DNA from 3 places in the Halomonas sp. A020 genome. Region 2 is predicted to be linked to each of the others. Evidence: predicted binding sites of a transcription regulator. Region 2 holds the regulator's gene; each other region holds the start of a gene.
The links. Region 2 encodes sigma-54, which starts transcription at its own class of promoters, with help from an activator protein. Its sites were predicted from a motif close to TGGCACNNNNNTTGCTNT; they were not measured.

Region 1 (4,701 bases), 1.8 Mb from region 2:
TCTGAGTGCGGCTCGGGGTTCGGCTGTCAGGTGGGGCAGAGCGCACCGTCGTCACGCTGGGCAGCGGTGCCAACGTGACGGCTTCACCGCCACGTTCTGGGTTGTCGGTAAACGTCACCTTGCCCTGGGCGTCCACCACGCGATACACCGTTTGCCCCAGCGCCGCGCTTACCCACAGCCCCAATAGCAGCGCAGCACCTGTGGACAATCCTCTTGCATAGCGCACGTGCCAGCGACGGATCATGACGTCTTCCTCCCTTTTCCTTTCCTCGCCTCAACGAAAAAACCCCGCCGAGGCGGGGTTTTCAGGCTAACGACACCTCAAGGGTGATCTTAGCAGCTGTAGTACATGTCGAACTCGATCGGGTGAGTCGTCATGCGAATACGCTCGACGTCTTCCATCTTCAGTTCGATGTAGGCATCGATCATGTCGTCGGTGAACACGCCGCCTTCGGTCAAGAACGCACGGTCAGCGTCGAGCGCTTCCAGGGCTTGATCCAGGCTGTTGGCCACGGTCGGGACGGACTTGCCTTCCTCGGGCGGCAGGTCGTACAGGTTCTTGTCCATGGCATCGCCAGGATGGATCTTGTTCTTGATACCGTCGATACCCGCCATCAGCATCGCCGCGAACGCCAGGTAGGGGTTGGCGGTCGGGTCGGGGAAGCGCGTCTCGACACGCTTGCCTTTCGGGCTAGCGGTGTACGGAATACGGATGGACGCAGAACGGTTACGGGCGCTGTAGGCCAGCATGACCGGCGCTTCGAAACCCGGCACCAGACGCTTGTACGAGTTGGTAGAGGCGTTGGTGAAGGCGTTCAGCGCGCGAGCGTGCTTGATGATACCGCCAATGTAGTACAGCGCCATTTCGGACAGGCCCGCGTACTCGTCGCCAGCGAACTGGTTCTGGCCATCTTTCCAGAACGACTGGTGGACGTGCATGCCCGAGCCGTTGTCGCCCACCAGCGGCTTCGGCATGAAGGTCGCGGTCTTGCCATAAGCGTGCGCCACGTTGTGGATCACGTACTTCATTTCCTGAACTTCGTCGGCTTTCTTCACCAGCGTGTTGAACTTCACGCCGATTTCGTTCTGACCGGCGTTCGCCACTTCGTGGTGGTGAACTTCGACGGTCTGACCGATCGCTTCCAGGGTGTTACACATCGCACCACGGATATCGTGGAAGCTGTCGACCGGGGGTACCGGGAAGTAGCCGCCTTTCACGCGCGGACGGTGGCCCAAGTTGCCGCCTTCTACCTGGTTGCTGGTCGCCCATGCGCCTTCGTCAGAGGTGATTTTGTACATGGCGCCTTGAATGTCGGCTTTCCAGTGCACCTCATCGAAGATGAAGAATTCCGGCTCCGGACCGAAGAAGGCAGTGTCACCCAGGCCAGTCGACTGCAGGTAGGCTTCGGCGCGCTTGGCGATGGAGCGCGGGTCGCGATCGTAGCCCTGCATAGTGGCAGGCTCGATGATGTCGCAACGCAGAATCAGTGTGGCATCTTCGGTGAAGGGGTCGAGGAAGGCGGTACCGTCTTCCGGACGCAGGATCATGTCAGACTCGTTGATGCCCTTCCAGCCGTTGATGGAAGAACCATCGAACATCTGGCCGTTTTCAAAAAACTCTTCGTTCACGTCGCGTGCCGGTACGGTGACGTGCTGCTCTTTACCGCGCGTGTCGGTGAAACGCAGATCTACCCACTTAACATCATGTTCTTCGATTAGCGCGAGAGTCTTGGCTGACATAGTGTCCTCCGGTATGAGCGTGGCTTAAAGCGTGTAACTGTAAGCGATCGATAAAGGTGTTATTCAACAAATCGTTCAACACGCGGCTGCATGTGGCGCGTTTGTCTTTTTTGTTCGCTCAACGTTTGTTCGACGATGGATAACAACCGCCCAGCGATCATTTCAGACCGGCTATCGTTGTAGCACGCCTGGAGGCGTCTGCCTACGCTTCAATAGCCGCTGATGAAACTACCTATGGCTTACAAGCACAGAGCATGCCAACTCTGCACCATAATGGAAAAAAATATCAACAACTCTTTGTTTTAAAATATGAAAAATGACTCATCCCATGCGTCTTAATGCAGCAAGGGAGTGGCAATTGCTTTTTCAAACGCCTAGACCGTCATTTCCTTGCACGCATTTGGTGCAAATAACACTCAAGACGCACCAAAATGAATAACTCGCCAGCCTCACTGTTTTTTTCGTTAAAAAACTTTCTCTTGCTACGTAAAGAAACCCACATCTACAATCAATTACAAACAGAGATGCTTTCATAACAAAAGGAAGCCGCGTGCATGGGTACGGTCTGCTTTATCGTTGATGCTTCAGTGACAGGAGCTTTGCTACCCCGCCACCTGCGCTCGATTCGCCAATCCGGTCTTGCTGACCATGCCCTACCCATTATCGTGACCTGTGCTCACTCGGATGAACGGCTAACCGATCTCGAAAAGCGTTACCACGCGCACGGCTTGGTGACACCTGCCCATACCCTAGGTGCACGCCTCAACCAAGCGGCGTATATTAGCCAGGCAGACTGGCTGCTGATTGCGCTGCATAAAGAACCCATGGCGGCGCAGCTTTGGTACCTACTCTATCCACAGCTAGACACGGCGACGGATGCGCTGCTCATCAACGCCGCCACTCCCCGCTTTTCGGAACGTCTGTTGCTGCACTTTCTCAGCTCGGCGGTGACCGTTCCCCCCTACATTGCCATTCGCCGTGCGTGGTTGGAGCGAATCGGAGGCTTCGATCCAGAGCTCGATGAGCCAGCACTGCTCGACTTTTTACAGCGCCTATACGCTTGCCCTACGCGTTTAAAAACGCTAAGCGGCGAGTCGCTTGGGCTTGCTCGAGGCTCGCCACAAAGCCGCTCACCCACCTCCTCTTAGCGCCTGCCCCTCTTTGACTCTTAACGCCAACCTGCCAGCTCACCAACCCGTCGAACCGTTCATATTTTTAAACGCTTACCCAGCAACATGGCACCCAATGTGGTGGTATTGGCTACTTTGTTGAGCAGAATCGATCCCACACTACCCACCATGATGAGCAACAGCGCATAAACCGCCAGGGGCAGCGTAGAAATGCCCACTAGCGTATCGGTGAGCGTAAAAAACATAGGATGCGCTAGATAAATACCAAACGAGTAAGCATTGATATAGCGCACCCATCCAGGCGCTTTACGCCCTTTTAAGCCACGCATCAATGCCAGCGTGAACAGCACAAAAAAGGGAATGACCCACACCTCTTTCGAGGAGAACGACAGCCGATACTCGAACGTGGCCAGCACGATCAAGCCAACGAACAACAAGAGCCAACGTGGTTGCGAGAGGGTTTGTAGCCAAACGGGCCGTTCGATCAACTGGCTAGAAGGCGTTAAGGGGTAATAGCGCACCAGCACTAGCGCCAAGAAGAACAGATAGATCCAACCCAACGGAGCCACCCAAAGCAAATAACCCGGCGGCTCAATAGCCAACGCATACGCCAACCCCCAATATGCCATACTCACCAAGCAAGCTCCCCATAGCCAAGGAACCGGATGCAAGCGCCATAGCTGCCAACGAGTAAAGGCCCAATAAGCGGCATAGAACTGCATGGCGATGATCAAAAAATAGCCATGCCAGCCCGCATAAATAAAGTAGGCTTTTGCGTTCTCCCAAACATTCACGGAGCTGTCGCTGCCCGCCAGTTGCCACCACTGGGCAGTGGAATAGATGAACCCGTACGTTAAATAGGGCAGCATGACGTACTTCACTCGCTGCCATAGAAAACCTGGCGGTACTTGCTTGTCATAGCGGACGGCAAACACAAAGACCGAAATGAACAGGAATACAGGCGTGCCCAGCACCAGCGGTATGCGCATGAGATCGGTAACGACGTTGTCCACGCGCTGATTCAGGTGATCTAGCCAATGAAAGAGAAACACAGCGACACAGCCGTACGCGCGCAGCCAGTAAATTTCCTCGATTTTCTGCATCGAACCTCCACCAAGCCCCGCTGCTAAGCTGATGTAGGGGCTTACGACAATGAACAGGCTGGCTTACAGCGTTGTCCGACCTTTTAAACGACGGTAAATTCCTGGAGGCCTCGTGTTCGAACAGTCGCTCAGATTCCCGCTTTTACACGCTCTCGGACGCACTGTCTCTGAATGCCTCACCGGCTGGATGCGCGCGATCATGGTCGTTTTGGGTGGGTTGGCACTGAGTAGCGTTGCCCTGGCGGGCGATGTCTCACGGGCACAGTTCTTTTCACCCACCCTGGGTTATGACTACCCGTATACGATCTATTTACCGGACGCTTATGACCCTCAGGCCTCGGCGCCTTACCCAGTGGTATACCTGCTACACGGGTCATTTGGTAACGAGTTTGACTGGGCAACCAAAGGCAACTTGCCACAAACGGCTGATCGTTTGATCGAGGCTGGGCATCTACCTCCAGCGGTATTCGTCATGCCCGGCAGCCGCAGTTGGTGGGTCGATGGGCATAACGAAGCTGCCCGTAGCGCTTTTTTCAACGACCTGCTGCCGCATATCGAAGCGACCTATCATGTGGGAACGACGCGCGAGCAACGTGGCGTAGCGGGGCTCTCTGCTGGTGGCTATGGCGCGGTGAATTTCGCCCTCGAACGTCCAGAGCTGTTTGCCGCTGCCGCTGCCCTCAGCCCCGCCAGCTATATCCCTGCGCCACCCAAAAACTCTTCCGCTC
Region 2 (4,701 bases):
CGGCGTTTCGCTGAGCGTGTACTGCAGCCCTAGCTCGCGATGCCTCAACTGCACTTCCCCTGTTTGTTTGACGAGCCGCTGTGCAAGCTGCTCGATCATATAAACGGACCGGTGTTGGCCGCCCGTGCAGCCAATGGCCACGGTCATATAGCTGCGATGGCTATTTTGATAAGCCGGTAGCCACTTCTCCAGCCACGTTTCAATATCGCTTGCCATGGCCTCTACCACGGGGTAGCCGCTCAAGAAGTCGATGATGTTGGCGTCGCGACCGGTATATTGGCGCAGAGTAGGGTCCCAATAAGGATTGGGCAAGCAGCGTACGTCGAACACGAGGTCGGCATCCAGCGGAACGCCGCGTTTGTAGCCAAAGGACTCGAAGGTGAGCGTCAGTTGATGCTGGCGCTGATGAGCTACTTGGTCGGTAATGCGGCGTCGCAGATCGTGTACGGAGAGTCGAGACGTATCGATCAATAAATCGGCGAGGTCGCGAATGTCATTCAGCGTCTCTTCTTCTTTGTTGATCGCTTCTTCCAGCGTCATGTCGCTATCACGGGTGAGGGGATGACGACGGCGGGTGGCCGAGTAACGCTCCAGCAAAATACGCGCATCGGTTGTCAGGTAGATCACCTGAAAACGAATTTCCCGGTGGCGCAATTCTTCAAGTAGCGCTGGCAGACGCTCCAGCGCAGTAGGTAAGTTGCGTGCGTCGATACTGACGGCAATCCGGGTGCGCTCACCCTGGGCGCGCAACTCGTCGATAAGCGAGCCCAACAGCATGGCAGGCAAGTTATCGATCGCGTAATAGCCAAGATCTTCCAGCGCTTGTAAGGCGATAGACTTACCGGAACCTGAACGGCCGCTAATGATCACCAGTTGCATAGCGTCTCTCTTGGCGTTTGAGCGTAAGAAGTAAAGACAAATTGAAGGAGTAGATCTGTTACGCAGCTTGTTCGCGTATCTTGGCCGTTATCAGCGTCAACAGTTCTTTTTGGCTGCCTGCTTTGCGCAGCTGTTGGCGAGTATCGGCGTCGTTCATGATCGTCGCGACTTGTCCGAGCAAAGCAAGGTGCGTGTCATCGGCTTCTTCAGGCACCAGCAAAACGAACACGAGATCGACCGGGTCCCCATCGATGGCATCGAAATCGACGGGTTCCGCCAGTTTCAAAAAGCCAGCAATGGGGGCACTGCAGTGTGGGCTTCTTGCGTGGGGAATGGCAACACCGTTGCCAATCCCCGTGCTGCCAAGACGCTCGCGCCCAATCAAACGACTGAACACTTCTTGGCTGTCAAGGCTGGGCGTGTTTTGGGCGATGAAGGTGCTGAAAAACTCCAGCACCCGCTTTTTGCTGCCCCCGGGTACGTCATAAAGCACGCGCTCCGGGGGGAGAATGGTTTCCAACGTCATTGAGTTAACGCACGCCTGCGCCTTGAGCGCGAGCTTGTGCTTTTTCCTTGTGTTTGACGAGTTGACGATCGATTTTGTCCGCAAGGGCATCGATGGCAGCATACATATCGTTATCGAGTGCCTCGGCATGAAGGTCAGCACCGGCGGCATGTAGCGTGCACGTTGCCTGCTGGCGCTCCTTTTCGACAGATAAGGTCACTTGTACCGTGGTGATATTGTCGTAGTGTCGTTCGACGCGTTCCAGCTTTTCGTTAACGTAGTCACGCAAGGCGTCAGTCAGTTCAACGTGATGACCAGTGATGTTTACTTGCATTGACGTGCTCCTTATCCATCGGGCTGTACTTCGATTGTAACCCTTTTTACGCTATTGCAAAGCCCTTGCGGTGAGTTTGTCACGACCAAGCGTTTAACTAGCGTAAACGGCGGCGCTCGCTCGAAGAGGGAATGCCCATCGACTCGCGATATTTCGCGACGGTACGTCGTGCCACGCTTATTCCGCCCTCTTCGAGAAGCGTCACCAAGCGACTATCGGAGAGCGGTTTGCCTGAGGGCTCCTCTTGAATGAGCTTTTTGATACGTGCGCGAATGGCCGTGCTCGAGTGGCTGTCGCCGCCGTCTTGGCCACTGACTTGACTGGAGAAAAAGTATTTCAACTCGAACACGCCACGCGGTGTATGAATGAACTTCTGTGTCGTCACGCGTGAGATGGTCGACTCATGCATCTCTACGGCTTCGGCGATGTCGGCCAAGATCAGTGGCTTCATGGCCTCTTCGCCGTGCTCTAGAAAGCCAATTTGGCGAGCGATGATTTCACGCCCCACGCGCAGCAAGGTGTCATTGCGGCTAGAGAGGCTTTTGATCAGCCAGCGCGCTTCTTGAAGGTGCTCTTTCAAGAACTGGTTGTCCTGGCTCTTGTCGGCGCGTTTGATCAAGCTGGCGTAGTCGGGTTGGATGCGTAGCCGTGGAAGAGCGTCCGGGTTGAGCTCTAAATGCCAGCCTTCGTTGTCATGGCGCACGACCAGATCGGGAGTGATGTAGCTATCGTCGGTCACGCCGTAGGCGCTGCCGGGTCGGGGATCGAGGCTGCGAATTAATCGAATGACGTCATCCAGCTGTTCATCGTCCAGGCTCAAACGGCGCTTGAGGAGGCGCATATCGTCTTTGCCTAGCGCCTCCAAAAACTGTCGTACCAGCCGTTTGGCTGGCATCAATAGCGGGGTGTCTTCCGGCAACGCAGCAAGTTGAAGCATCAGACATTCGCGCAGGTCGCGAGCGAACACGCCGGTCGGCTCGAACTGCTGCAAGCGCAGTAGGGTATTTTCCACTTCCCGTTGGCTCAAGCCGTCATGACCTTGTGCTTTGAGCCCTTCACGAATGTCGTTGAGCGGCTGGGTAAGATAACCATTGGCGTCCAGCGCATCGATCAGGCTCTCCGCAATTGCATATTCCCGTGAGCTGACATCGGTCATGGCCAGTTGCCACAGCAAATGGCCATGCAGGCTTTGGCCAGCGGCTTGGCGCTCGAAGTCGGGTCCTTCGCTACCACCGCTCAGACTGCCCATGTCTTGGTAGGTGTCCGACCAGTCGCTGTCGACGGAGAGTTCGTTGGGAATGCTGTCAGACCACTCGGCCTCTTGCGGCTCGCTGACTGCCTGTTCCCCAAACTCGTCCTCTTGCTCGAGCATAGGGTTGGCGTCAAGTGCTTGCTGAATTTCTTGACGGAGGTCCAGCGTAGAGAGCTGCAGCAGGGCAATGGCCTGTTGCAGCTGGGGTGTCATGGTCAGCTGTGTGCCGATACGCAATTGGAGAGAAGCTTTCATGACCATCTGAGAACCACTCGTTAATCAGAAAGCTCCACCCTAGAGCGAGTTATGGCTAGGTGCAAGTGCAATAAGCATGCCACTAAAAGAAAAGTTTGGTCAGGCCTCGGTTTAGAGCCGGAAATCAGCGCCCAGATAGACGTCGCGGACCTTTTGGTTATTGAGAATCTCCTGGGCGTTTCCACTGGCGATGATGTGGCCATCGCCAACGATGTAGGCGATATCGCAAATATCCAGGGTTTCACGCACGTTGTGGTCGGTGATCAAGACGCCGATGTGGCGTTTTTTGAGTGCGCGGATAATGGTTTTGATTTCGCCGACCGAAATAGGGTCGACCCCTGCAAAGGGTTCGTCGAGTAGAATGAACGCGGGCTCGGTGGCCAGCGACCGCGCGATCTCTACTCGACGGCGCTCGCCTCCTGAGAGGCTCATGCCTAGGTTGTCACGAATATGGGTGATATGAAAATCTTCGAGCAGTGACTCCAGGCGAGCTTCTCTGGCACTGCGATCGAGCGTTTTGCGCGTCTCGAGGATGGCCATGATGTTATCGGCTACCGAGAGCTTGCGAAAAATGGAGGCCTCTTGGGGAAGATACCCAATGCCTGCCATGGCGCGTTCGTGCATGGGCGCGTGGGTCAAATCCAGATCGTCGATACCCACATTGCCCGCATCGGATTTGACCAGTCCGACGATCATGTAAAACGAGGTGGTTTTACCGGCTCCATTGGGGCCCAACAGTCCAACGACACTGCCCTGGGCGATTTCCAGGTTGATGTCCTTGACGACACGGCGGCGTTTGTAGCTCTTCGCTAGGTGGTGGGCGTAGAGCGTTTTGACAGGTGCGGAATCTGCAGACGTTGATGCTGCCACGTGTGGGCGCTCCCTATTGTTCCGGCTGAAGGGTCATGCGAATGCGCTGGTTGTCGCTACCGTTCACGTCGGAGCGAGCTTGCACCACTTCCTGGTCGATGAAGTACTCCAGGCGGCCCCCTTGAAAGCGGTCGCCTTGCTGGGTCAGTTCGGCTTGGTCGATCAGCTCCACGCGGCGTTCGGCGACATGATAGATGATGCGCCGTGCCCAACCTTCCATGGGGGTCTCCTGGTCGTCGAGACGATTGCGCAAGTAGGCACGCTCACCCGTGGCAATGGCTTGAGAAAGTTCCCCTGCATCATTGCGCTGAATCTCGACGCGTTCGCCGCGCAATTGCATTTCGCCTTGACGAATATCCACGTTACCTGAGTAAACTGCGGTGCCCGCGCGCTGGTCGAGGTCCAGGCGGTCGGCTTCTACTTCGATGGGTGCTTGGCTTTGCGCCATGGCAGCCGTCGCCAGCGGTAGCGTTAAAGCAAAGAGGGTGCTGCGGAGAGAGGCATTCATCGCGACTCCTAGGGGGTACGAGTGGCCGGCGGATGCACGCCGCGCACGTTGTTGGTCAGGCGGACCTGGCTGTCATCCAGCCAAACGTCCATGCGGGA
Region 3 (4,701 bases), 1.5 Mb from region 2:
CGCGTGCAGCTGGCCATCGGGATCCGCGCCCAGTAATCGCTGCGACACCACGGCGACGATGGCGCATCCAACCCGTTGGCGAGCAGCAGCGTCGCCTGCCACGCAGCGGGAAGTTTGCTCACCGCCACCGCCCCCTGTTTGGCTTCCGGCTGTCCGGAGAGCGGATCCGTATACCCCTGAATCAATGCGCCGCTGCGCCCCTGCTTGGTAAAGCAGTCGGTCCAGTGCATCGGCACGAACACCTCGCCTCGGCGTTGGGCGTGGGAGACCCGAACCCGCCCACGGTACTCCCCGGCGGCAGCGGTCAACTTGGCCAAGCTTTGATCCGTTAAGCCCGCCTGGGCGGCATCCTCCGGGTGCAGCTCGATGAAGGGTTCGGCGCGGTGGTTCATCAAGCGCGGCGCACGGGCGGTACGCGTCATAGTATGCCACTGATCCCGTATACGCCCGGTATTCAAGCGCAACGGGTAATCGTCACTCAGCGGCTGCGCCGGCGGTCGCGGCGTAATCGGCAGCAGTTTCGCGCGACCGTTCGGCGTCGCAAACCGGCCATCTTCGAACAGCCTTGCCGTTCCACGGGGGGCCTGCTGAGTCACGGGCCACTGGATCGGAGCGAGCGCATCATAAGCCGATTGGCCCAGGCCTGCCAGCCCTGAGATGTCGAATAGCCGCTGGGTATCGCCGCTATTTTCATAGCCTGAAAGGCGCGCGTGCTCATCGAAAATCTCCCATGGCTGGGTGTAATCGAAGGCTTCGCCCCACCCTAAGCGTTTTGCTACTTCGCAGAGTATCCACCAGTCGTGCTTGGCCTCGCCAGGGGCCGGCAGCAACCCCCGCTGGCGGGAAATGCGCCGCTCCGAGTTGGTCACCGTGCCATCCTTCTCCGACCAGCCCGACGCGGGCAGCACGATATCCGCAAAGGGCAGCAGGTCGGTATTGGCGACGCACTCCGAGACGATCACCAGCGGGCATTTTGCCAGCGCACGGCGCACTTTCTCCCCATCCGGCATACTCACTGCTGGATTGGTGGCCATCACCCACAGGGCGGTAATCTCGCCGCGCTCGATGGCATCAAAGAGCTCCACCGCCTTGTAACCCGGGGCGTCCGGTAGTACGGGCGTTAAGTGCTGGGTAGTCCAGAAGCGGCTAACCAACTCACGCGCGCCCGGGGTGTGGTAATCCATATGCGCCGCCAGCTGATTGGCCAACCCGCCTACTTCCCGCCCGCCCATGGCGTTGGGCTGGCCGGTGATCGAAAACGGCCCCGCCCCCGGCAGGCCGATTTTTCCGCCCGCTAGATGGCAGTTGATGATCGCGTTGCACTTGTCGGTACCGCTGGAGGATTGATTCACCCCCTGAGAGTAGAGCGTGACCACGTGAAGCTGGCTGGCAAACCAGTAATAGAAGGTTTCCAGGCGTTCAGGATCCACATCACATTCGCGAGCAACGGCTTCCACGCTGCCTGCACTCTGCTTGGCAGCGCCCAGCGCGTCGTCTAACCCCTCGGTGTGGCGTTCTAAGTACACGGCATCCAATCGGTTATGGTCGTCCATCCACGCCAGCAGCCCGTTGAACAGGTACGCATCGCTACCCGGACGAATACCCAGGTAAAGATCGGCCATTTCACAAGTGTCGGTCACGCGGGGGTCGATCACCACGACCCGCATCAACGGGTTGCGCTCTTTGGCTATCTTCAAACGCTGATAGAGCACCGGATGATTCCAGGCAAGGTTGGACCCCACCAGCACCACCAGTTCCGCTTCTTCGAGGTCTTCATAGCTGCAGGGTACCGCATCGGCCCCAAAGGCGCGTTTATAGCCCGCCACGGCGGACGCCATGCAGAGCCGCGAGTTGGTATCCAAATGCGGGGTGCCCAAGAAACCTTTGAACAGCTTGTTGGCGACGTAATAATCTTCGGTCAGCAGCTGGCCGGATAAGTACGCCGCCACCGTCTGCGGGCCATGGGCAGTGCGCTGGGCCTGCAAGCGTTCGGCGGTGACGGTGAGTGCTTGCTCCCAGGAGACCTCCTGTCCATCCACGCGGGGCATCAGCAAGCGCCCCTGTGCGCCGAGCGTTTCGTGCAGCGCGGTGCCTTTCACACATAGGCGGCCGTAGTTGGCTGGGTGCTCGCGGTCCCCCTCGACGGCAATGAGCTGGCCGCTTTCAAGCGTTGCAGTCACGCCGCAGCCGACGCCGCAGTAGGGGCAGGTGGTTCGGGCGAGCCGATTGACCTGTGGCATGGCAGTTTCCTCCCGCGTTAAAAAGCAAAAAGCGCCCAAGCCAGCTTCAAAAGAAGCCTGCCTGGACGCCGTTGTCTCAGGGGCACCATTTACCCGGTGCCGTACTCATCAGTGATTTGCTGCCGTTGGTATTGTTCGACGCAATTTATGGTTGTGATCGTTATGAGCAAAGACCCTGCACTGAGCCGTTGTTCCTTGTTACTTGAACAAATGCAAACCCTGCGCCCACTCGGCCTTAAAACCATTAAATATTATAAAAACAATAGCTTATAAACATGCTTGTATTTTCATTACTCGCTAAAGGAATGCTCTTTGTCGAATAAGCGGCTAAAGGGGGTGCATGAATCGTCGCTCAAGCACCAAAGTAGGGCACGCCCACTCAACTATGCGCGGCCCACCGAATCCTCAAAAACGCTTAATACGCTGATTAAGCTGAATTAAATCCACCTGCGGCAAGAGCTGGCGGGCTTTTTGCTGACCACTAGGATAAGACAGTTCGGCAACCAACGGCGGTTGCTGTGCGTTATCGACGACGCCAACGGGCAACGACGCCCCTGACACTCCCTTCTTGAGAGGGCTGTGCCAGGGGCGTTTTTATTTGCTGAACATGATGCTTCAACCAAAGGAGCTACCCATGGAAATCGCTTCCCGGTGCTCACAGACAGACCACCTCGTCATCATCGGTAATGGCATGGCGAGCCAGCGACTACTCGACGCGCTGGTTCACCATCCAAAGCGCCCCAGCCGCATAACGGTGGTGGGTGAGGAGCCGGTGCCTGCCTATAACCGTATTTTGCTCTCCCCTTTATTGGCAGGCGAACTGGCGCCCGAGGCGCTCACTCTGCAAGACGCCTCCTGGTACGCCGATAACGACGTCACGCTGATACTTGGCGACCGCGTGACCGCCATCGACCGCGAACGCCGCCTGCTCATCACACATCGCGGCAACACGTTACGCTATGACCGCTTGGTCTTGGCCACTGGCTCGCGCCCCGCGCTGCCAGCGGTGCCCGGCATCACGCTCGACGGTGTTCACACGTTTCGCGACCTGCGTGACGTCAGCGCCTTGGAAGCCATTGCTCGGCAAGGCGGCAACGCCGTGGTGATTGGCGGCGGCTTGCTTGGGCTGGAAGCCGCCGAAGGGCTGCGCAAACGGGGCGGACGCGCGCTCACCGTCAGCGTTTTGCAGCGCAGTCATCGGTTGATGAACCGTCAGCTAGACACCACCGCCGCTCAGTTGCTGGAAGCCACGCTGCGCGAGCGCGGCATCCTCATTGAAACCGGCGCATCGCTCGCCGCCTTGGAAGATAACGGCCACGGGGAGGTGCAGTCGGTCACCCTGAGCGATGGCCGAAAGCTCCCTGCCGATAGCGTCATCGTGGCGGCGGGCATTACCCCGAATGCGGAGCTAGGACAGCAGAGTGGACTCGTCTGCGATCGCGCCATCGTCGTGGACGGCCACCTGACCACTTCCGACGCCCACATCCATGCGCTAGGCGAATGCTGCCAGTTCGAGCAGCACACTTACGGGCTGGTGGAACCGATTTGGCGGCAGGTGGACGTGCTGGCCGCCGTGCTGTGTGGTGAAACGCCCGCGGCGTATCAAGAAGCCCCCACGGCCACCAAACTCAAGGTCAGCGGTGTCAGCCTGTTTGCCTTTGGCCCCACCGAGGCCGCCGCCAAGCACGAAGAGCTTCGCTATCAAGACCCGGAAACCGGCGACTACTGCCGCTTACTGCTCCAGCAAGGCCGCCTCGTCGGCGCGGTGCTGTATGGCGATACCCGCCACGGCCCCTGGTACTTCGAGCAAGCGCTGGCCGCGACCGATTTAACCGCGTGCCGCCACCTGCTGCTGTTTGGCGCCACCGATGCCCAAACGGCGCTCGATGCGCATCTCGACACCTCGTCACCCTCTTTATCTCTCCCCCGTGAGGCGGCTTAGCTATGGTGAATCACACAATGTCTACTCCCACTACGTCTTCCAACAAACAAACGCTGATCATTGTAGGTAACGGCATGGTCGGCCACCATTTTGCCGAACAGCTGGTGGAAAGCGGCGCGCTGGCCGGGTTTGACGTCACTATCTTTGGCGAAGAGCGCCATCGCGCTTACGACCGGGTGCATCTATCCGAGTACTTTAGCGGGCGCGACGCACAGTCGCTGGCCCTGTGTGATGCCGATTACTACCGCAGCCACGGCATTCGACTACGCAGCGGCGAAGCGGTCACCTCGATCGATCGCGAACAGCAGCGGGTGGTGACCGAACAAGGCCACTACGCCTATGACCAGCTCGTGCTGGCCACCGGCTCTTTTCCCTTCGTACCGCCCATTCCCGGCAACGACAGCGACGGCTGTTTGGTCTACCGCACCCTGGATGACCTGGATGCCATTCAGGCAGCGGCCAAAAACGCCACCAACGGCGTGGTGGTCGGTGGCGGCTTGCTCGGCCTGGAAGCCGCCA

Region 1: the regulator sigma-54 is predicted to act here: its motif matches at 1,983-2,000, upstream of glnA (glutamate--ammonia ligase).
Region 3: the regulator sigma-54 is predicted to act here: its motif matches at 2,450-2,467, upstream of FRH_RS10115 (nitrate reductase).

Annotation. Positions count from the first base shown of each region.
Region 1 is NZ_AP022850.1:1,525,151-1,529,851, reverse strand. Features, by position in the region: gene FRH_RS07125 (DUF4124 domain-containing protein) at 1-244, opposite strand, end outside; gene glnA (glutamate--ammonia ligase) at 334-1,740, opposite strand; gene FRH_RS07115 (hypothetical protein) at 2,295-2,888, shown strand; gene FRH_RS07110 (acyltransferase) at 2,948-3,973, opposite strand; gene FRH_RS07105 (alpha/beta hydrolase-fold protein) at 4,173-4,701, shown strand, end outside.
Region 2 is NZ_AP022850.1:3,632,336-3,637,036, reverse strand. Features, by position in the region: gene rapZ (RNase adapter RapZ) at 1-879, opposite strand, end outside; gene ptsN (PTS IIA-like nitrogen regulatory protein PtsN) at 938-1,405, opposite strand; gene raiA (ribosome-associated translation inhibitor RaiA) at 1,410-1,718, opposite strand; gene FRH_RS17140 (RNA polymerase factor sigma-54) at 1,816-3,231, opposite strand; gene lptB (LPS export ABC transporter ATP-binding protein) at 3,337-4,095, opposite strand; gene lptA (lipopolysaccharide transport periplasmic protein LptA) at 4,109-4,603, opposite strand; gene lptC (LPS export ABC transporter periplasmic protein LptC) at 4,612-4,701, opposite strand, start outside.
Region 3 is NZ_AP022850.1:2,178,671-2,183,371, reverse strand. Features, by position in the region: gene FRH_RS10115 (nitrate reductase) at 1-2,240, opposite strand, end outside; gene FRH_RS10110 (FAD-dependent oxidoreductase) at 2,875-4,182, shown strand; gene nirB (nitrite reductase large subunit NirB) at 4,200-4,701, shown strand, end outside.